3 regions of the Streptomyces sp. B3I8 genome follow, and region 1 is predicted to be linked to each of the others. Evidence: riboswitches for the same ligand, from Rfam matches in the RefSeq annotation. Region 1 holds a riboswitch; each other region holds the start of a gene.

What was found. Region 1 has a riboswitch for cyclic di-AMP ahead of QFZ64_RS26050 (M23 family metallopeptidase). Riboswitches for the same ligand answer to the same signal wherever they lie in the genome.
Region 2: it holds a riboswitch for cyclic di-AMP, as region 1 does, so the genes downstream of both, QFZ64_RS30285 (M23 family metallopeptidase) here and QFZ64_RS26050 (M23 family metallopeptidase) in region 1, are expected to answer to the same signal.
Region 3: it holds a riboswitch for cyclic di-AMP, as region 1 does, so the genes downstream of both, QFZ64_RS14625 (transglycosylase family protein) here and QFZ64_RS26050 (M23 family metallopeptidase) in region 1, are expected to answer to the same signal.

Annotation. Positions count from the first base shown of each region.
Region 1 covers NZ_JAUSYN010000002.1:5,381,006-5,388,358, forward strand. Annotated here, with positions in the region: gene QFZ64_RS26040 (pitrilysin family protein) at 1-990, shown strand, start outside; gene QFZ64_RS26045 (pitrilysin family protein) at 987-2,375, shown strand; cyclic di-AMP (ydaO/yuaA leader) riboswitch at 2,609-2,763, shown strand; gene QFZ64_RS26050 (M23 family metallopeptidase) at 2,776-3,534, shown strand; gene QFZ64_RS26055 (GntR family transcriptional regulator) at 3,762-4,448, shown strand; gene QFZ64_RS26060 (HPr family phosphocarrier protein) at 4,687-4,968, opposite strand; gene QFZ64_RS26065 (bifunctional GNAT family N-acetyltransferase/acetate--CoA ligase family protein) at 5,198-7,353, shown strand, end outside.
Region 2 covers NZ_JAUSYN010000002.1:6,329,882-6,337,234, forward strand. Annotated here, with positions in the region: gene QFZ64_RS30270 (helix-turn-helix domain-containing protein) at 190-816, shown strand; gene QFZ64_RS30275 (DUF6126 family protein) at 813-932, shown strand; gene QFZ64_RS30280 (tyrosine-protein phosphatase) at 954-1,751, opposite strand; cyclic di-AMP (ydaO/yuaA leader) riboswitch at 2,240-2,402, shown strand; gene QFZ64_RS30285 (M23 family metallopeptidase) at 2,407-3,321, shown strand; gene QFZ64_RS30290 (SGNH/GDSL hydrolase family protein) at 3,550-4,335, shown strand; gene QFZ64_RS30295 (MBL fold metallo-hydrolase) at 4,500-5,687, shown strand; gene QFZ64_RS30300 (SpoIIE family protein phosphatase) at 5,964-7,353, opposite strand, start outside.
Region 3 covers NZ_JAUSYN010000002.1:2,845,408-2,852,760, reverse strand. Annotated here, with positions in the region: gene QFZ64_RS14650 (glycoside hydrolase domain-containing protein) at 1-287, shown strand, start outside; gene QFZ64_RS14645 (SurA N-terminal domain-containing protein) at 493-1,134, shown strand; gene QFZ64_RS14640 (nucleoside triphosphate pyrophosphohydrolase) at 1,152-2,141, shown strand; gene QFZ64_RS14635 (cytochrome P450) at 2,353-3,639, shown strand; gene QFZ64_RS14630 (transglycosylase family protein) at 3,829-4,863, shown strand; cyclic di-AMP (ydaO/yuaA leader) riboswitch at 5,121-5,310, shown strand; gene QFZ64_RS14625 (transglycosylase family protein) at 5,315-6,055, shown strand; gene eno (phosphopyruvate hydratase) at 6,434-7,353, shown strand, end outside.

The sequences.
Region 1 (7,353 bases):
GACGAGGAGTCCATGGAGAACCAGCGCGACGTCGTCAAGAACGAGCGCCGCCAGCGCTACGACAACGTCCCCTACGGCACCGCGTTCGAGAAGCTGACCGCGCTCGCCTACCCCGAGGGCCACCCCTACCACCACACCCCGATCGGCTCCATGGCGGACCTGGACGCGGCCACTCTGGAGGACGCCCGCGCGTTCTTCCGGACGTACTACGCGCCGAACAACGCCGTCCTGTCGATCGTCGGCGACATCGATCCGGAGCAGACGCTCGCCTGGGTCGAGAAGTACTTCGGCTCCATCGCCTCGCACGACGGCAAGCCCGCCCCGCGCGACGGTTCGCTGCCCGACGTCATCGGGGAGCAGCTCCGCGAGGTCGTCGAGGAGGAGGTCCCCGCGCGTGCGCTGATGGCCGCCTACCGCCTCCCGGAGGACGGCACGCGCGCGGCGGACGCCGCCGACCTGGCCCTGACCGTGCTCGGCGGCGGCGAGTCCTCCCGGCTCTACAACCGCCTGGTCCGCCGCGACCGCACCGCCGTCGCCGCCGGCTTCGGTCTGCTCCGGCTGGCCGGGGCGCCCTCGCTGGGCTGGCTGGACGTGAAGACCTCCGGCGACGTCGAGGTGCCCGTCATCGAGGCGGCCGTCGACGAGGAGCTCGCCCGGTTCGCCGAGGAGGGCCCGACGGCCGAGGAGATGGAGCGCGCCCAGGCGCAGCTGGAGCGCGAGTGGCTGGACCGGCTCGGCACGGTCGCCGGCCGCGCCGACGAACTGTGCCGGTACGCCGTCCTGTTCGGCGACCCGCAGCTCGCCCTGACCGCCGTCCGGCGCGTTCTGGAGGTCACCCCCGAGGAGGTCCGCGACATCGCCCGGGCCCGGCTGCGGCCCGACAACCGCGCGGTGCTCGTCTACGAGCCGGTCGCGCCGACGGACTCCGAGGAGCCCGAAGGCACAGAAGCCGCCGAAGTCACCGACGAGAACGAGGAGTCGGCGAAGTGACCGAGCTCGCGACCATGGAATTCCACCCGCAGCCCTCGGCCGGCGAGGCCAAGCCCTGGGCGTTCCCCGCGCCCGAACGCGGCACCCTGGACAACGGCCTGACGCTGCTGCGCTGCCACCGCCCGGGCCAGCAGGTCGTCGCCGTCGAGGTGCTCCTCGACGCGCCCCTGGAGGCCGAGCCGCAAGGGCAGGAGGGCGTCGCCACCCTCATGGCGCGCGCCTTCTCCGAGGGCACCGACAAGCACTCCGCCGAGGACTTCGCCGCCGAGCTGGAGCGCTGCGGCGCCACTCTCGACGCGCACGCCGACCACCCCGGCGTACGGCTCTCCCTGGAGGTGCCCGTCTCGCGGCTCGCCAAGGCGCTCGGTCTGCTCGCCGACGCGCTGCGCGCCCCCGCGTTCGACGACGGCGAGATCGAGCGCCTGGTGCGCAACCGGCTCGACGAGATCCCGCACGAGACCGCCAACCCGGCCCGGCGCGCCGCGAAGGAGCTGTCCCGGCAGCTCTTCCCTGCGGACTCCCGCATGTCCCGGCCCCGTCAGGGCACCGAGGAGAGCGTCGCGGCCATCGACTCCGCCGCCGTACGCGCCTTCTACGAGCGGCACGTACGGCCCGCCACGGCCACCGCGGTCGTCGTCGGCGACCTCACCGGCGTCGACCTGGACGCGCTCCTCGCGGACACGCTCGGCGCGTGGACCGGGGCGCCCGGACAGCCGCGCCCGGTGCCCTCGGTGACGGCCGACGACACCGGCCGCGTGATCGTCGTGGACCGCCCCGGAGCCGTCCAGACGCAGCTCCTCATCGGCCGCGTCGGGGCCGACCGGCACGACCGGGTGTGGCCCGCCCAGGTGCTCGGCACGTACTGCCTCGGCGGCACCCTCACCTCGCGGCTGGACCGTGTGCTGCGCGAGGAGAAGGGCTACACCTACGGAGTGCGCGCGTTCGCCCAGGTGTTGCGCTCCGCACCCGACGGAAGCGGTGCCGCGATGCTCGCCATCAGCGGCTCCGTCGACACGCCGAACACCGGTCCCGCGCTCGACGACCTGTGGAAGGTGCTGCGCACCCTCGCCGCCGAGGGCCTGACCGACGCCGAGCGCGATGTCGCCGTGCAGAACCTGGTGGGCGTCGCCCCGCTGAAGTTCGAGACCGCGGCCGCCGTCGCGAGCTCGCTCGCCGACCAGGTGGAGCAGCACCTGCCCGACGACTACCAGGCGACGCTCTATCAGCAGCTCGCCGCCACCGGCACGGTGGAGGCGACGGCCGCCGTCGTCAACGCCTTCCCGCCCGACCGCCTGGTGACGGTCCTGGTGGGCGACGCCGCGCGGATCGCGGAGCCCGTACGGGCGCTGGGCATCGGCGAGGTCACCGTGGTGGCCGCCGAGTAGCCCGCGCCGCGCGTGAGGTGGGGGAGGCCCCGGTGACGTGTCATGTCACCGGGGCCTCCGTTCACCCGCAGGTGCCCACCCGCGGGCTCGAATTCGTCCGTATTGCCATGGGAGATGGCGCTTCGCACGTGTGGGATACGCAACAAAAACGTGACCTCGTTTGCCCGCTGAAACGGCGTCCGCTTAGCGTCTTCCCGGCTGTCCGTCAGGCAGCGCGCCGCATCCGCGGCAGCGGGCAGCCATCGCCGAGTCCCCGTACGGCGCGAGCCAGGGGAGCCGGGGACCCATGTCCCTGGGGTGAATCGGACACCCCCATGAAGGGTGTCCGTAGGAGACCTTCCTGCTCCGAACCCGTCAGCTAACCCGGTAGGCGAGAGGGAAGGAAAGGACGACCCCCTACATGGCGTTCACCCGCGCCCCCGGGAAGCACCGCCGCGCCGATCGCTCGAAGCGCACGACGACCGGCGCCGTGGGCGTCGCGGCACTCGCGACCACCGGCGTCGTCGGCACCCTGGCCGCCCCCGCGTTCGCCGCCGAACCGCCCGCCTCGGTCGGGCAGACCGGACTCCTGAAGGCCGCCGGTATCGGCGAGAGCGTCGCCGCGCGGATCGACGCCCAGGCCCTGGCCCAGGAGAAGGCCGCCGCACGCAAGGAGGCCGAGGAGGCCGCGCGCAAGGAGGCCGCCGAGCAGGCGAAGCGGGCGCACGAGGCCAAGGAGCGCGCCGCCCGCGAGGCCGAGCGCAAGCGGCTCAACACGTTCGTCGCGCCGATCGCGGGCTCCTACGTCTCCACCGGCTACCAGGCCAGCAGCTCCCTGTGGTCCTCCGGCAGCCACACCGGCATCGACTTCCACGCCGCCACCGGCACCTCCGTGCACGCCGTCGGCGTCGGCACCGTCGTGGAGACGGGCTGGGGCGGGGCGTACGGCAACCAGATCGTCATCAAGATGAACGACGGCACCTTCACCCAGTACGGCCACCTGTCGTCCATCGGCGTCACGGTGGGCCAGCAGGTCACCGCCGGACAGCAGATCGGCCTGTCCGGCGCGACCGGCAACGTCACCGGCCCGCACCTGCACTTCGAGGCCCGTACGAGCCCGGAGTACGGCTCGGACATCGACCCGGTGGCGTACCTGCGCGGCCACGGTGTCAACGTCTGACGTACACGTACACGTCCCGCTCCACTTGCCTGCCCGCCTTCCCGCTCGCCCGCACGTGACGGCCCCGGCTCACCGAAGCCGGGGCCGTTCCGGTTTTGTTCCGCCGCTGGCCAAAAAATAACCATGAGCGGTATCTCGCCGTCGGAAATTCCCCTCGCCTGCAATAGAGTCGGTCGAGCAATGCGCCGGCCGACGGTGTTTGCACGGGAATCAGGCGGAGGTCGGACATGCGTATTCCGGCGCACTCGGTATGCACGGCGATCCGCGAGGACATCGTCGCCGGTGTCCACGCGCGCGGCAGCCGGCTCACCGAGGAGGTGCTCGCCCGGCGCTACGGCGTCTCCCGCGTCCCCGTGCGCGAGGCGCTGCGCACGCTGGAGGCCGAGGGGTTCGTCGTCACCCGCCGGCACGCGGGCGCGTGCGTGGCCGAACCCGGCGCGCAGGAGGCCGCCGATCTGCTGGACATGCACGTCCTGCTGGAGCCGCTCGGTGCCGCCAGGGCCGCCCGGCGGCGCACCGAGGCGCATCTGAAGGTGCTGCGTGGCCTGGTCAGGCTGGGCAGGGAGCGGGCGGGCCGGGGCAACAGCGACGACCTGCGCTCCCTGGACGGCTGGTTCCACGACACGCTCGCCCAGGCCGCCGGGAGCCCTGCGCTGAGCACCACGCTGGCCCAGCTGCGGCACAAGATCGCGTGGATGTACGTCACGGGGGAGCCGGCGGACCCGCTGACGGACTGGGCGGAACACGGCGCCGTCGTCGACGCGATCGCCCGCGGCGACGGCGAACGCGCCCGCACCCTCACCGCCCTGCACACCGAGCGGTCGGCCGCGACGCACCGCCTCCGCCCCGCCGGACCGGTCACCGCCGTGAGCACTTCGCAACAAGCCGTAAACATCACGGGCCCACGAAATTAACAGGGGCGGCGTACAAGTACAAAGAGATAATGCGGGGGGCGCGGCCGGGGAATCGAATTGCCGCCCCCTGTTCGCGTGGCCGCTGAATTCGCGGAACCCGGAGCGGAAAACGAGTACCGACACGCATACCGGCTGTCGGTCGCCGTACGAACGCGTGCTCAGGGGTGCCCGTACCGCCCGTGGCCGTACGGGCGCCCCTGAGTCACCGGCCCGCTTCCCGCAGACCCGAACCGCCGGTTCAGACCGTCTCGGGCAGTTCCTCGAGGCCGTCGGCGACGAGCTTGGCCAGGCGGTCGAGGGCCGCGTCCGCGCCCTCGGCGTCGGAGGCGAGGACGACCTCCTCGCCGCCCTGGACGCCCAGGCCGAGCACGGCCAGCATCGAGCCGGCGTTGACGGGGGCGGCGCCCGCCTTGGCGATCGTCACGGGAACGCCGGAGGCCGTGGCGGCCCGGACGAAGATGGAGGCGGGGCGGGCGTGGAGGCCCTCGGCCCAGCCGATGTTGACGCGGCGCTCAGCCATGGTGATGCTGCCCTTCAGGTGTGCCAGGTTGTCTAGACCAGTGTTCCACAACGCCGGTCCCGGGCGGGAGGCCGGCCCGGTGGCCGGTTCGGCCGTCGGCTCGGTGGCCCGTTCGGTTGTCGCCTCCGTGGCCGCTTCAGTGGTCGGCGTGCCGATCGTCTCGGTGGCCGACTCGGTGATCGGATCCGGCCGCACGCCGATGTCGGACCCTCGCCGTACGCTGGGGCCCATGCAGATCCCGTCGGACCGGCACGCGTACCCCGCCCACTGGGAGGCCGACGTGGTGCTGCGCGACGGCGGCACCGCGCGGATCCGGCCCATCACGGTCGACGACGCCGAGCACCTGATCAGCTTCTACGAACAGGTGTCCGACGAGTCGAAGTACTACCGCTTCTTCGCGCCGTACCCGCGGCTGTCCGCCAAGGACGTCCACCGCTTCACCCACCACGACTTCGTGGACCGGGTGGGGCTCGCGGCCACGGTCGGCGGCGAGTTCATCGCCACCGTGCGGTACGACCGCATCGACGCCGACGGCCGGCCCGCCACCGGCCCGGCCGACGAGGCCGAAGTCGCCTTCCTGGTGCAGGACGCGCACCAGGGCCGGGGCGTCGCCTCCGCCCTCCTGGAGCACATCGCCGCGGTCGCCCGCGAGCGCGGCATCCGCCGCTTCGCCGCCGAGGTGCTGCCCGCCAACAGCCGCATGATCAAGGTGTTCACGGACGCCGGATACACCCAGAAGCGCAGCTTCGAGGACGGCGTCGTCCGGCTGGAGTTCGACCTGGAGCCGACCGACCGCTCGCTGGCCGTGCAGCGCGCCCGGGAGCAGCGCGCCGAGGCACGCTCCGTGCACCGGCTGCTCGCGCCCGGCTCCGTCGCGGTCGTCGGCGTCGGCCGGGCGCCCGGCGGAGTGGGCCGCAGCGTGCTCGACAACCTCAGGAACGCCGGTTTCACCGGCCGGCTGCACGCGGTCAACACGGCCTTCGCCGGCGACCTGAAGGACATCGACGGAGTCCCCGCGCACCGCTCCGTGCGCGAGATCGACGGACCGGTCGACCTCGCCGTCGTCGCCGTCTCCGCCGAGCGGGTCCCCGAGGTGGTCGCCGAGTGCGGCGAGCACGGCGTGCAGGGCCTGGTCGTCCTCTCCGCCGGGTACGCCGAGAGCGGCCCCGAGGGGCGCGAACGGCAGCGCGCGCTGGTGCGCCAGGCACGCACGTACGGCATGCGCATCGTCGGCCCCAACGCCTTCGGCATCGTCAACACCTCGCCCGGGGTCCGCCTCAACGCCTCCCTCGCACCCGAGATGCCGCGCCCCGGCCGGATCGGCATGTTCGCCCAGTCCGGCGCCATCGGCATCGCCCTGCTCGCCCGGCTGCACCGCCGCGGCGGTGGGGTCACCGGGGTGACGGGCGGGTCGAGTGCGCCGAGTGCGCCGAATACCTCGAACCCGTCGGATGCGACAGGTGTCTCCGGTGTCTCGACGTTCGTCTCCGCAGGCAACCGCGCCGACGTCTCGGGCAACGACGTGCTCCAGTACTGGTACGACGACCCGGACACCGACGTCGCCCTCATGTACCTGGAGACCATCGGCAACCCCCGCAAGTTCACCCGGCTCGCCCGGCGCACCGCCGCCGTCAAGCCCCTGGTGGTGGTCCAGGGCGCCCGGCACGGCGGCACCCCCACCGGGCACGCGGTGCGGAGCACCCGGCTGCCGCACGCCACGGTGTCCGCGCTGCTGCGGCAGGCGGGCGTCATCCGGGTCGACACCATCACCGAACTGGTCGACGCCGGGCTGCTGCTCGCCCGGCAGCCGCTTCCGGCGGGCCCCCGGGTGGCCATCCTCGGCAACTCCGAGTCCCTGGGGCTGCTGACCTACGACGCGTGCCTGGCCGAGGGGCTGCGCCCGCTGCCGCCGCTCGACCTGACGACGGGCGCGAGCGCGGCGGACTTCCACGCCGCCCTGTCCCGCGCGCTGGCCGATCCCGCGTGCGACGCGGTGGTCGTCACGGCCATCCCCGCGGTGGGGGAGGGCGCGTCGGCGGACGCCGCACTGGCCGAGGCGCTCCGCTCCGCCACGGGCGAGGCACCCGCGAAGCCGGTCCTCGTCGTGCACGTGGAACTGGGCGGCCTGGCGGAGGCCCTCTCGGCGGCGGCCGGCACGGGCCCGCAACCGTCCCGCACCGCCCACGCTCCTCACACCGTCTCCGAGCCCCCCACCGCCTCCGGTCCCCGCACCGCCTCCGCGCCCCCCGGCGTCCCCGCACCCCTCGCAGGCTCCCGGCTCATCCCCGCCTATCCCGCCGCCGAGCGGGCCGTGCGGGCGCTCGCCGAGGCCGTGCGGTACGCCCAGTGGCGGCGGGAGTCGGCCGAGCCGGGACGGGTGCCCGA
Region 2 (7,353 bases), 950 kb from region 1:
CCCGGACGTGCGGGTGGGCGGGGCTTCTCGCGCAGTTCTCCGCGCCCCTGTCCAGGGGCGCGGAGCCCCCTGGGGACGGGAAGGGCAGGGGCGGCGGGGGCGTTGAGACCGGGTGGGCACACCTTCGCACGCTTTTGCCTCTCAGGCAAGAAAATTGCCCAGCGGGCAAAAATCTGGCTCAATCGAGGTATGAGCAGCCCTTCCGATCCGCCACCCCCGGCGGAGCCCGGCGCGGCCCTCCCCACCGTCGCCCCGCAACTCCGCGCCCACCGCCACCGCACAGGCATGACCCTGGAGACCGCGGCCCAGGCCGCGAACCTCTCGCCGGCCCACCTCTCCCGCCTGGAGACCGGCCATCGCCACCCCTCACTCCCCGTCCTGCTCACGCTCGCCCGCGTCTACGGCACGACCGTCTCCGAACTGCTCGGCGAGACCGTCGCCGAGCGCGACGCCGTCGTCCGCGCCGCCCGCGCGGAACCGACGCAGGCCGGCGGCTGGACGTACTGGCAGGCCGGCGCCCCCGCCCGCGGCATGCAGGCACTGCGCGTCCACGTCCCGCACGGCACGCAGGGCGACATCGTCCGCGTCCACCCGGGGGAGGAGTGGCTCCACGTCCTGCGCGGCCGGCTCCGCCTCCGCCTCGGCGACACCGCGCATCTCCTCGACGCCGGGGACAGCGCGCACTTCGACTCGCTCACCCCGCACCGCCTCGCCGCCGCCGACCGCGCCGGCTGCGAGCTGCTGTTCGTCCACACCCTCCTGCAGAGCCCGAGCACCGCGCTCTGCCTCGGACCTCTCACCGGAGACACCCCATGAGCGACTACGAGACGAAATTCCCGCGCGCCCTGTGGATCAGGCTGCTCGTCTACCTGGCCGTCGGCCACCTCTTCGCCGCCTTCATCTGGCTGCTCTTCCAGGTGGGCGCCAAGTAGGCCCGGCCCGGGGAGGCTTCCTCAGTCCAGCAGGTGCTCGCGCAGCCGCGTGCGCACCTCGGGGGTGACTCCCAGACCCTGTCCCAGGTAGGCGTCCACCCCGCCCCAGGTCTCCTCGATCGTGGTGAACGCCGCCCGGAGGTACTCGGCCCGCGCGTCGAACAGCGGGCCGAGCAGTTCCATCACCTCGGCGGAGTACGCGTCCGGCGAGGACGCGGTGCGCCGCACCTTGTACCGGCGGTGCTTCGCGTTCGACTCCAGATAGTCGGCGACGATCGCGTCCCGCTCCACGCCCAGGGCGAGCAGTGTCACGGCGATCGACAGCCCCGCCCGGTCCTTCCCCGCCGAGCAGTGCATCAGCGCGGGCGCGCCGCCGTCGGCCAGCGTGCCCAGCACCCGCGCGTGCTCCGCCGTGCGTCCGCGGACGATCGCGCGGTACGAGGCGATCATGCGGGCCTCGGCCCGGCCGTCGGCCAGCAGTTCCCGCAGCTGGTCCAGGTCCCCCTCGCGCACCATCTTCCAGAACTCCGCGCCGTCGGCCGGGTCGGACAGCGGCATGCCCACGTTGCGTACGCCCGGCAGCTCCACGTCCGGGCCCTCCAGCTTGTGGTCGGCGGCGTTGCGGAAGTCGAAGACCGTGCGCAGGTTCAGGGAGGTGAGGAACTCCGCGTCCTCGGCCGTCGCATGGGCGAGGTGGCCGCTGCGGAACAGCCTGCCGAACGCCACGCGCCGGCCGTCCGTGGTCGGCAGCCCGCCCAGGTCGCGGAAGTTGCGCACTCCGGCCAGCTCGGGCTCGGTCGACGGGACCTGCTGTGTCACGGGTGCTCCTCCCATCCGTCCGCCGACGCGGCTCGTCGGCGGGGCGCGTACCGCCGACGACGATACGGCACGGGTGCCCCCGGCAAGCATGTTCCGTACACGCATCGTCCACGGGCCTCTCATCGCCGCGAATGCCGTGAAACGGACCATGCGGCCAATCGGTCGATCCCTATAAGGGGTTTCTGTCCGAATAGTCATTCTTGGTCGCTTCACTCCAACTGGCCCGGTATTGCTCCACATCGACGAGCGGCGCGTGAGCAGCGTCATATCCGTGACGGGGCGTCGAACGTCATGTTCACGTAATTCGCCTGTTCCGTCGGTGAATTCGGCGGGAGAAGAAGATCGTCCATTTCTGTGCGGCGGCGTGAATTCTGTGAATCGATCAAGAGAACCCGGTGCCCGGGAAATCCAAAGCTTGTGGTCGCGGCGCCATTTCGCTTACGTTCCCCCTCGTTCCGAGCGGAACGCCTAATCCTGCCGCCGCCCGGAATCCGCACTCACCCACCCGCACTCGGCAGGAGCGGGGGACCCACAGGTACATCGCCTGGTCCGGTCTTCCAGGACAGGCTCGGGGTAAAGCCGTGGAATCACACGGCCGGGCATCTCCAGCTCGCACCCGACAGCTCACCTCGCAGGCGCAGGAGAGGAATTCGACATGCCCGCGAAGGGTAAGCACCGCCGTACCAAGGCCCGGTTCATCACCACCTCCCTCGCCGCCGCCGGAACCGGTGGCGCCGCGATCGCGCTGCCCCTGCTGGTTGCCACCGGCGCCCACGCGGCCACCCCGGCCGCCGCACCCGAGCACTCCGCCACCTCCGTCACGGCGGGCGCTCACGAGGGCGCCGCCCGCACCTACACGGTGAAGGCCGGCGACTGGCTCGCCAGGATCGCCGACGAGCAGCACGTCGCCGGCGGCTGGCACAAGCTCTACGACGACAACCGTGCGGCCGTCGGGACCGACCCGTCGCTCATCCACCCCGGCCTGAAGCTCACCCTCGGTGCCAAGGCTCCGGCGCACGCGACGGGTTCGTCCTCCGCCGCGCACGAGGCCCCGGCCAGGAGCGGCACCGCAGAGAAGTCCGCGAACGCCGAGAAGCCCGCGTCCGCGCAGACCGGCCGGTCCGCCGCCTCCTCCGCCGAGCCCGCCGCGAGCAGCTCCTCCGGGTACACCCTGCCGGTCCAGGGCGCCGTCATCGGCACCGCTTACCACACCGCCGGCAGCATGTGGTCCAGCGGCTACCACACCGGCACCGACTTCGTGGTCCCGACCGGCACCAGCGTCAAGGCCATAGCCGACGCCACCGTCGTCTCCGCCGGCTGGGGCGGCGCGTACGGCAACCAGGTCGTCCTCAAGCTCGCCGACGGCCACTACGCCCAGTACGCCCACCTCTCGCAGCTCTCCGTCTCGGCCGGCCAGACCGTGACCGAGGGCCAGCAGCTCGGCCTCTCCGGCGCCACCGGCAACGTGACCGGGCCGCACCTGCACTTCGAGATCCGGACCACCCCGAACTACGGCTCGGACGTGGACCCGGTCGCCTACCTGCGCGCCCACGGCGTCACCGTCGGCTGACGGCTCCCGCGCCCTGTGAAGGCCGGACCCTCGATCCCCGGGGTCCGGCCTTCGGCCGTGCCCTTTCGTCCCCGCGCGTCGCGACGGCGCCTTATTCCGCGATTGACCAAGCCTTGACCCGTGGGGTATCTCACCGCCCGTCAATCCCTCCTTACGGTCGCGTAGCTCACATCCCAGGAGGAAGGATGGGCCGATGTGGCAGACGATTCGAAGAGTGACAACAGATCAGTGATCGGGTCGTACGTGGCGGTGGGGGACAGCTTCACCGAAGGCGTGGGCGACCCCGGGCCGGACGGGGCCTTCGTCGGCTGGGCCGACCGTTTCGCGGTCCTCCTCGCCGACCGGCGGCCCGAGGGCGACTTCCGGTACACCAACCTCGCCGTACGCGGGAAACTGCTCGACCAGATCGTCGCGGACCAGCTCCCGCGGGCCCTGGAGCTCGCTCCCGACCTGGTCTCCTTCTGCGCGGGCGGCAACGACATCATCCGGCCCGGCACCGACCCGGACGAGGTCGCCGAACGGTTCGAGCGCGCGGTCGCCCGCCTCACCGGCACGGTCGGCACGGTGATGGTGACCACCGGCTTCGACACCCGCGGTGTCCCCGTGTTCAAGCACCTGCGCGGCAAGATCGCGACGTACAACGGGCACGTGCGGGCCATCGCCGACCGTTACGGGTGCCCCGTGCTCGACCTGTGGTCGCTGCGCACGGTGCAGGACCGGCGGGCGTGGGACACCGACCGGCTGCACCTCTCGCCCGAGGGGCACACCCGGGTCGCCCTGCGCGCCGGCCAGCTCCTCGGCCTGGAGATCCCGGCCGACCCCGACCAGCCGTGGCCGCCGCTGCCGCCGCGCGGGACGCTGGAGATCCGCCGCGACGACATCCACTGGGCGCGCGAGCACCTCGTGCCGTGGATCGGCCGACGGCTGCGCGGCCAGTCCTCCGGCGACACGGCGGTGGCCAAGGGCCCGCTGTCCCCGGAGGACATCAGGATGCGGATCGGCACGGCGGTCTGAGGGGGAGCCCGGGGTCGGGACGGGAAAGGGGCGGCGGGGGCGAAGGACCTCCCCGGCGCCCTCCCCGTACCCCCGCACCCCCACCCACCCCCCGGGAACCCACAGCCGCCCCACAACCGTTGACGCGGAAAACGGACCGCACCACGATCACCACTGGAGACGCCGTGACCGGCCTACGTACCCCCACCACCCGGCCGCGCCCCATACGGCCGCTTTCCTTCGGCGCGGACCCGACGGGCGCACGCATGGCCCGCATCCGCCGCTCCCCGAACTTCGCCGACGGCGTCTTCGTCAACCCGGACGGCACCCGCACCCGCGAGTCCGGCGGCTCCGCCCTGGGGATGGCCAAGGAGTACCTCGACAAGGAGTCCCGCGCCCGACGGGCCCCCACCGGCACCATCCCCGTGCACGCCACGACCGTCGCCGACCTCGCCCGGCCCCCGAAGAGCGGCCTCCGGCTCACCTGGACGGGCCACTCCAGCATCCTCGCCGAGATCGACGGACAGCGCGTCCTGTTCGACCCGGTGTGGGGGCAGCGCTGCTCCCCGTTCGACTTCATCGGCCCCAAGCGGCTGCACCCCGTCCCGCTGCCGCTGGCCGCGCTCGGCCCGGTCGACGTGGTCGTCATCTCGCACGACCACTACGACCACCTCGACCTGCCCACGATCAAGGCACTGGCCGGCACGGACACGCTCTTCGCGGTGCCGCTCGGCGTCGGCGCCCACCTGGAACGCTGGGGCGTCTCCCCGGACCGGATGCGCGAGCTGGACTGGAACGAGTCGACGCGCGTCGGCGGGCTCACCCTCACCGCCACCCCCGCCCGTCACTTCTGCGGCCGCGGCATCCGCAACAGACAGCACACCCTGTGGGCGTCCTGGGTGGTCGCGGGCGAGCACCACCGGATCTACCACAGCGGGGACACCGGTTATTTCTTCGGCTTCAAGGACATCGGCACGGAACACGGCCCGTTCGACGCGACGATGATCCAGATCGGCGCGTACAGCGACATGTGGCCGGACATCCACATGACCCCCGAGGAGGGCGTCGACGCCCACCGTGACCTGCAGGGCGGGGACGCGGCCGCGGGCGTCCTGCTGCCCATCCACTGGGGCACCTTCAACCTGGCACCGCACCCGTGGGCCGAGCCCGGCGAGCGGACGATGTGGGCGGCACACCGCGCGGGCGCCACCATGGTGGCCCCCCGCCCGGGCGAACCCCTCGAACCGGCCGCGGCGGGAGCCGTCTTCCCGTGGTGGCGCGAGGTGGCCCAGGCCCCGGCCGGCGGCTGGCAGGCCTGGCCTCCGGCCGGTGGGGCAACCGACCGCACCGTGGACCAGGTGGGTGAGGCCTGAGACACGGATCCGTCCGGTTCTCGGGGGACGCTCTCCGAGGCAGGTCCGAGCTCGGGAAACGTACGCGCGATTCGAGCACGCACGGCAGACCTGTGCGCGGATCGGGGACCGGTCCGGCGCGGCGCGCGTGCGGCTCGAACTCGGCAGGCTCGCCGTTTCCCGTGGCGAGGACCGCGTGGGACGTACCTGGCTGCGGGAGTCGTCGGCCCTGTACAACGCTCTTGGAGCGCCGCAGGCCGGGGAGGCACGGGAACTCCTCGGTGAGGCATGAAAAGGTCAGGGCTTGCCGGGCAGGTCCTGCTCCGTCCAGATGCACTTGCCGTCGGCCAGGAAGCGGGTGCCCCAGCGGCGGGAGAGGGCGGCCACCAGGTGCAGGCCGCGGCCGCCCTCGTCGGTCTGGCCGACGCGGCGGATGCGGGGTGTGGTGAGGCTGCCGTCGTAAACCTCGCAGATCAGTGACCGGCTGCGCATCAGGCGCAGCCGGATCGGTCCGCGGGCGTGCCGCACCACATTGCCGATCAGCTCGCTGACCAGCAGCTCCGTGCTCATCACCAGGTCGTCCAGGCCCCAGACGTCGAGCTGGCTGCGCACGTACTCCCGCGCCTGGCCGGCCGCCCGCGGGTCCTCCGGGAGGCTGCACGAGGCCACGTCGCAGGTGGGCGTGGAGCGGGTGTGGGCGATCAGCAGGGCTGCGTCGTCGCTGATGCGGGCGTGGTCCGGCAGCATCGTCGAGACGACGATGTCGCACAGCTCGTCCAGCCGACCGGCACGAGGGCCGGTACCCGTGGGCCGGTCGGTGTCCGGGCCGGTACCCGTGTCCGTGTCCGTGGCCTCGTACGGGGTGAAGTAGCCGGTGCGGGTCACGGCCGCGGCCAGGGTCTGCCGCAGCAGTGCCATCCCCTGGTCGGCGTCGCGGTCCTGGGACTCGACCAGCCCGTCGGTGCAGAAGACCAGCAGGCTCTCGTCCGGCAGCCGCAGCTCGTGCACCTCGAACGGCGGGTCGGCGGCGCCCAGCGGCGGGTCGATGTCGACGTCGGGGGAGCGGACCGTGCCGTCGGGGTGGACGAGGACCGGCGGCAGATGACCAGCCAGCGCGTACGAGCAGATCCGGGTGACCGGGTCGAACACCGCGTACAGGCAGGTCGCGTAGTAGTCGTAGCCGAGGTCGCCGACGATCTCGCTGAGGTGGGTCAGCAGCTCGTCCGGGTCCATGTCCAGGTCCGCCAGGGTGCGCACCGCCGTGCGGAGCCGGCCCATGGTGGCGGCCTCGGTGATGCCGTGCCCCATGACGTCGCCGATCACCATGGCGACCCGGTCGCCGGAGAGCGGGATGACGTCGTACCAGTCCCCGCCGACCTCGTCGCCCCGCCCGGCCGGCAGATACCGGGCCGCCGCCGAGACCGCGGGCAGCGACGGCAGCGTACGGGGGAGCAGGCCGCGCTGGAGGCCCTGGGCGCGGGTGTGCTCGACGTCGAACAGCCGGGCCCGCTCCAGCGCCTGGGCGACGAGGCCGCTGAGCGCGGTGAGCAGCGTGCGGTCGTCCTCGCTGAAGGAGCGCGGTTCGGCGAAGGAGATGACGAGGGAGCCGGTGGCCCGGCCGGACACGATCAGCGGGAGGAAGGCCCAGGCCGCGGAGGGCGAGTTGTCCGAGAGGTACTCCAGCTTC
Region 3 (7,353 bases), 2.5 Mb from region 1:
AGACCCTGCACGCCAAGACCTACCGCACCGGTTACTACGGGTTCACCAGCTCCAGCGCCAAGGCCGTCGCCACCGCCAAGGACCGCACGGACCTGCCGGGCAACCTCTGGTACGCGCTGTGGGACAAGAAGAACACCACCACCTCGGACTGGCCCTGGGGCAAGACCCAGTACACCCCGCACAGCCGGGCCCACCAGTACATGGTGAACAGCAAGGAGAAGCGCGGCAGCTACACCATCACGGTGGACCGCGACGCGTGGGACGCGCCGGTGGCGATCACGGGCTGATCGGCCACGAGCCCTTCGCGCGGGACGGGCGGTGCCCGAAGCCGGCGTGAATCGTTGGTCCAATGCCTTGGCCGCAGCCTGGCCACTGCCTACCATCGATCACCGCAAGACCTTGTGCGCCCGCCCGTCGCCCGGTCAGCACCCTTCCCAAGGGAGACGTCGCGAGGCGCACCTCGTCTGCACACACTCTCCTCGGGAGGCAACCTTGCACCGCCGTCGCACCGCGATCGCCCTCAGCGCCGCCCTTCTCGCGGCCCCCGTGCTCACCGCCTGCGGAAGCGACTCCCATCCCGGGGCCGCGGCCGTCGTCGGCGGGCAGCGGATCACGGTCGCACAGCTCCAGGACAGGGTGCGGGAGGTGCGCACCGCGCAGCGGGCCGCCACCGGGGACGGGACCCAGTACGCCCAGGAGGTCTCCCGCACCAGCAGCCTCACCCGGGACACCCTGCACTCGCTCGTCCTCGACCAGGTCCTGGACCGCGCCGCCCGGGACGCGGGTGTCAAGGTCACCGACCGGGACGTGCAGTCGATGCGCGGCTCCCTGGAGCAGCAGGCAGGCGGCGCCCAGGAACTGCGCACCGCCTGGCTGCGGCAGTACGGGGTGGCGCCCGCGCGGCTCGACGACAGCCTGCGCACGGAGGTACGGGCCCAGAAGCTGGCCGCGGCCCTCGGCGCCGACATGAGCACCAGCACCGGCAAGGCCACCTTCTGGAAGTCGCTGTCCGACGCCTCCAAGGCGCTCCACGTCGACGTCAACCCGCGATACGGGAGCTGGGACGTGCAGAAGAGCAGCCGCGTGGACACCGAGGCACCCTGGGTGAAGGACGTGAGCAGGGCCGGCGCCTGAGGGTTTACGTTCGGAGGGTGAACGAAACCGGCACCGAAGCCTCCGCCGACGCCCCCGGGCGCATAGTCCTGCTCACCACCAGCCACCGGGTCGCCCCCGGACTGCTGTCCTGGCCCGCCTGGCAGCTCCTGCGCACGGCCGACCGGGTGCTGTGCGCGGACGGCGCCCATCCGCAGTTGCCGTATCTCCGGGAAGCCGGCGTCGCGGTGGAGGAGGCCGCGCCCGACGCGGGTGAACTGGTCGACGCGTGCGCCGGCGGGCGCACGGTGGTCGTCGTCGCCACCGGCGAGGGGGAGCCGCGGCTGACCGACGGACTGTCCCGGCTGGCCGGCTCCGGCCGCGTCCGGATGCCGGACCTCGAACTCCTGCCCGCCTCCTACGACCTCCCCGGCGCCCGCCTCCTCGACCTCGTCCAGGTCATGGACCGTATCCGCCGCGAGTGCCCCTGGTCCTCGGGGCAGACCCACGAGGGGCTGGCCAAGTACGCGATCGAGGAGGCGTACGAGCTCGTCGAGGCGATCGAGGACGGGGACCGGGAGGAGCTGCGGGAGGAACTCGGGGACGTACTGCTCCAGGTCGTCTTCCACGCGCGGATCGCGGAGGAGGACGCGGAGGAGCCGTTCTCCGTCGACGACGTCGCCGGCGGCATCGTGGCCAAGCTGATCCACCGGCATCCGCACGTCTTCGGCGAGGAGAGCGCGAGCACGCCGGAGGAGGTCAAGGCGCACTGGCTGCGGACGAAGGCGGAGGAGAAGCGGCGGTCGTCGGTGACGGAGGGGGTGCCGGTGGGGCAGCCGGGGCTGGCGCTGGCGGCGAAGCTGGCGTCGCGGGTGCGGGCGGCGGGGCTGGTGGTGCCGTTGCCGGTGGGGGAAGGGGTCGGGTACGAGTTGCTCGCGCTGGCGGCGCGGTCGGAGGCGGACGGGGTGGATCCCGAGGCGGCGTTGCGGGTGGCCGCACGGGCGTACCGGGACGCGATCCGCGTGGTGGAGGGGGCAGGCACGACCTGACGCCGGGTGCGCCCGGGGAGGGTCTACGACAGGGGCGCGGGGAACTGCGCAATCGTCTCGGGGGTCCGGGGGTCCGGGGGTCCGGGGGTCCGGGGGTCCGTGAGTCCGGGAGTCCGTGAGTCCGGGGGGCGGAGCCCTCCGGGGACGGGAAGGGTCGGGGCGGCGGGGGCGGAGAAAACCGCGCAGGCCCCCCGGCCGTTAGGGTCGCCGTATGCATGGCGAGCCGAGCCCCACCCCGTCCCCACCCCCCGCGGGCCCCGCCCTGTTCACCTGGGAGTTCGCCACCGACCCCTACCCCGCCTACGCCTGGCTCCGCGGCCACGATCCCGTCCACCGCACCCGCCTCCCCAGCGGCGTCGAGGCCTGGCTCGTCACCCGTTACGCCGACGCCCGCCGCGCCCTCGCCGATCCCCGGCTGTCCAAGAACCCGGCCCACCACGACGAGCCCGCCCACGCCCGGGGCAGAACCGGCATCCCCGGCGAGCGCAAGGCCGAGCTGATGACGCATCTGCTCAACATCGACCCGCCGGACCACACCCGCCTGCGCCGCCTGGTCAGCACCGCGTTCACCCCCCGCCGCGTCGCCGAGTTCGCCCCGCGCGTGCAGGAGCTGACGGACCACCTCATCGACGGCTTCGCCGCCCGCGGCGAGGCCGACCTGATCCACGAGTTCGCCTTCCCGCTCCCCATCTACGCCATCTGCGACCTCCTCGGCGTCCCGCGCGAGGACCAGGACGACTTCCGCGACTGGGCGGGCATGATGATCCGTCACCAGGGCGGCCCCCGCGGCGGGGTCGCCCGCTCCGTCAAGAAGATGCGCGGCTATCTCGCCGACCTCATCCACCGCAAGCGCGAGGCACTGCCCGCCGAGGCCGCCCCCGGCGAGGATCTCGTCTCCGGTCTCATCCGCGCCTCCGACGAGGGCGAGCACCTCACGGAGAACGAGGTCGCCGCGATGGCGTTCATCCTTCTCTTCGCGGGCTTCGAGACCACCGTCAATCTCATCGGCAACGGCATCCACGCCCTGCTCGCCCACCCCGGGCAGCGGACCCGGCTGCAGGACTCCCTCGCCGCGGGGGAGACGGGCCTGCTGGAGAGCGGGGTCGAGGAACTCCTGCGCTTCGACGGCCCGGTGGAGCTGGCCACCTGGCGGTTCGCCACCCGGCCGCTGACCCTCGGCGGCCAGGACATCGCCCCCGGCGACCCCGTCCTCGTCGTCCTGGCGGCCGCCGACCGCGACCCGGAACGGTTCACCGACCCGGACGTGCTCGATCTCACTCGCCGTGACAATCAACACCTCGGATACGGGCACGGCATCCACTACTGTCTCGGTGCCCCGCTCGCCCGTCTGGAGGGCCGGACCGCGCTCGCGGCCCTCCTGACCCGCCTTCCGGACCTCCGACTCGCGGTGGATTCCACCGAATTGCGGTGGCGTGGAGGCCTCATCATGCGCGGATTGCGCACGCTGCCCGTGGAGTTCGCACCCGTCCCGAAATGAGACGGCATCGGTTCCGCGTAAACACGCTCAGCCACGCAAAAGTGACAGGTTTTCAGCTTTGTGATCTTCACGTGATCTGCGCTGCATTAACTTGTAACCGGTGTTCTACTGGCTATACGTTCACGCATCAACAAGGCGGTCCCCCGGATCGCCGCGTTGGGTCACCGCTGTCGTGTGAAAGGCATCCGCATGCTCTCCGGGAACGGTCGTCACCGTCGCCCCCGCCAGGCTCCGGCTCTCCTCGTCGCGGCCGGCGTGACCGGCTCCGCCATCGCCATCCCCCTGCTCGGCGCCACCGGTGCGAGCGCCGCCAGCGGCACCACCTGGGACCACGTGGCGGAGTGTGAGAGCGGCGGCTCCTGGAGCGCCGACACGGGCAACAACCTGTACGGCGGACTGCAGTTGTCGCAGGACGACTGGGACCACTACGGCGGCCTCGACTACGCGCCGAGCCCCGACCAGGCCAGCCGCTCGCAGCAGATCGCCGTCGCCGAGAAGATCCTCGACGCCGAGGGCGTCGCCGCCTGGCCCACCTGCGGCCCGCTCTCCGGACTCTCCAAGGACTCCGGTTCCGCGGACGTGGACACGGGCCTGGGCGGCGGTTCCTCCTCGGACGAGTCCGGGGACTCCGACTCCGGACTCGACCTCGGACTGGACAACTCGTCCGGTTCGGCCGATTCGTCCGGCTCGGCGTCCTCCTCCTCGGGTTCCTCCGGCTCCTCGAATTCACCGGGCTCCTCCGGCAAGTCCACCGGGGATTCCGGCAGCACGTCCGACCGCGCCTCCGGAAAGGCGAGCGCGAGCCCGAGCAAGAAGGGCGAGGATTCCTCCCGCGATTCCGGCGATTCGCGCTCCGGCGGCGAATCCACCCGGTCTCCGGAATCCGGTGACAAGTCCGGCGGTTCGTCGGCCGGGCGGTCGTCGGGGAGCGCGTCGGACGACCACTACCGGCAGAGCCCGGGCGCCTCGGCCCTCGTCGACACGGGCGCCGTCGACGGGACGAAGGGTGCCAACACCCTCATCGCCGACGGAACCGGCCGGCACCGCGGCAGCAGCGCCGAGACGGGCTCCACCTACACGGTCCGCGACGGCGACACCCTCGGCTCCATCGCCGACTCCCTTGGCGTCGACGGCGGGTGGGAGGCCCTCTACCGCCAGAACAAGGACGCCATCGGCAGCGACCCGAGCGTCATCCGCGCCGGTCAGAGCCTCGACGTGGAGTAGGCGAACAGGGGTCCGGGACTGCTGGGACGCCAGGGGAACAATCGGACGTACGGGGTCGAAGTGCACCCGAAATCAGGGGAGTTTGGTCCGTGGATCACCCTTGATGTCCGATTCGGTGAAAGTGTGGGATGAGTCTCATAAGCCTTGATCGTCTTTGAAATCCGCCGGATCCCGTGTCTACGGTCGTCACCGCTCGCCATCGCGGGCCCCGACGGTCGCAACGCCGAATCCTGCCAGCGGCCGTACGGGAACAGTCGTCGCGTCAAGCGCCGTAGGCAGGAGCGGGGGACCCAGGTAAGTGCCGGGTCCGGCAGCCGGGCCATCTCGTGGCCCCGGACGGCCGGACACGGCTTGGGGTGAAGTCGTGTGCCGGAAGCGGCACACGACCGGGCAACTCAACCGGCCCGAACCCGACAGCTCACCTCGCAGGCGTCGGTGAGGGGATCTCTCCATGCTGTTTTCCGGCAAGGGCAAGCACCGTCGTCCGTCCAAGGCCACCCGGGTCGTCGCACTCGCCGGCGTCACCGGTGCCGCCGTCGCCGCCCCGCTGATGGCGGCCGGTAACGCCTCCGCCGCCACCGCCTCCCAGTGGGACGCCGTCGCCCAGTGCGAGTCCGGCGGCAACTGGTCCATCAACACCGGCAACGGTTTCTACGGTGGCCTGCAGTTCACCAACTCCACCTGGGCCGCGTACGGCGGTACCGCGTACGCCGCGCGTGCCGACCTGGCCTCCAAGTCGGCGCAGATAGCCGTCGCCGAGAAGGTCCTCGCGGGCCAGGGCAAGGGCGCCTGGCCGGTGTGCGGCAAGGGGCTGACCGGCGCCGCGTACAACGGTGCGGCCGCCACGTCCAACGGCTCGTCGTCCAACGGCTCGTCGTCGAGCGGGTCGAGCGGCTCCGGCAGCTCCGGCAGCTCCGGCAGCGCGGGCTCCACCAGCGGTTCCTCGTCCGCCGGGCAGCACGCCTCCCGCTCGCAGGAGCGTCCGGCCGTGAAGAAGACGGTCACCACGCCGACCGGCAAGAAGGTCGAGAAGGGTGACGGCGAGTACAAGGTCGTCAAGGGTGACACCCTGAGCGAGATCGCCGCGGACCACGACGTCAAGGGCGGCTGGCAGAAGCTGTTCAAGCTGAACAAGGACATCGTGGACGACGCGGACGTCATCTACCCGGGCCAGCAGCTCCACCTGAGCTGACCCCCCGGCCCCCGCGGGGCCACCCCGGCCCCTCCCACGGGCCACCCCGGCCCTCCCGCGGGGCCACCCCCGTCCCCACGGGCCCCCACCCCCGGCGCGTCTCCCCCGTGCGCGCCGGGGGTGGGGCATGTCCGGGCAGGGGGGAGCCGTGAAAGGGTCTGCGGCCGCCGGGTGTCGCCGCGCTCTCCTGATGCCCACCCCCGCTCATTTTGTTCCGTCAGGAAACAATTCACCCACACTTCTGCCCGCGGAGTGGGCCGCACACCGGTGCCGCCGCCCGGGACGGCTAGGCTCGGACCGCGGGCCGTCCCGGCTCCGCGCCCCACGTCGGGCCCGAGGGTCCGGCGTACCCGCGTCACATCCCAGAAGGAGATGCTCGTGCCGTCCATCGACGTCGTCGTAGCCCGGGAAATCCTGGACTCCCGAGGCAACCCCACGGTCGAGGTCGAGGTCGGCCTCGACGACGGCAGCACGGGTCGTGCCGCCGTTCCCTCCGGTGCCAGCACCGGTGCCTTCGAGGCCATCGAACTCCGTGACGGCGACCCGAGCCGCTACCTGGGCAAGGGTGTCGAGAAGGCCGTCCTCGCCGTCATCGAGCAGATCGGCCCGGAGCTGGTCGGCTACGACGCCACCGAGCAGCGCCTGATCGACCAGGCCATGTTCGACCTGGACGCCACCGACAATAAGGGCTCGCTGGGCGCCAACGCCATCCTCGGCGTCTCCCTCGCCGTGGCCCACGCCGCCTCCGAGGCCAGCGACCTCCCGCTCTTCCGTTACCTCGGCGGCCCCAACGCGCACCTGCTGCCGGTGCCGATGATGAACATCCTGAACGGCGGCTCGCACGCCGACTCCAACGTGGACATCCAGGAGTTCATGATCGCCCCGATCGGCGCGGAGTCCTTCTCCGAGGCCCTGCGCTGGGGCGCCGAGGTCTACCACACGCTGAAGAAGGTCCTGAAGAACAAGGGCCTGGCCACCGGCCTCGGCGACGAGGGCGGCTTCGCCCCCAACCTCGGCTCCAACCGCGAGGCCCTGGACCTCATCCTCGAGGCGATCAAGGAGGCCGGCTACACCCCCGGCGACCAGATCGCCCTCGCCCTCGATGTCGCCGCCTCCGAGTTCTACAAGGACGGCGTCTACACCTTCGAGGGCAAGGAGCGCTCGGCGGCCGAGATGACCGAGTACTACGCGGAGCTCGTCGACGCGTACCCGCTCGTCTCCATCGAGGACCCGCTGTTCGAGGACGACTGGGCCGGCTGGCAGACCATCACCGCCAAGCTCGGCGACAAGGTGCAGCT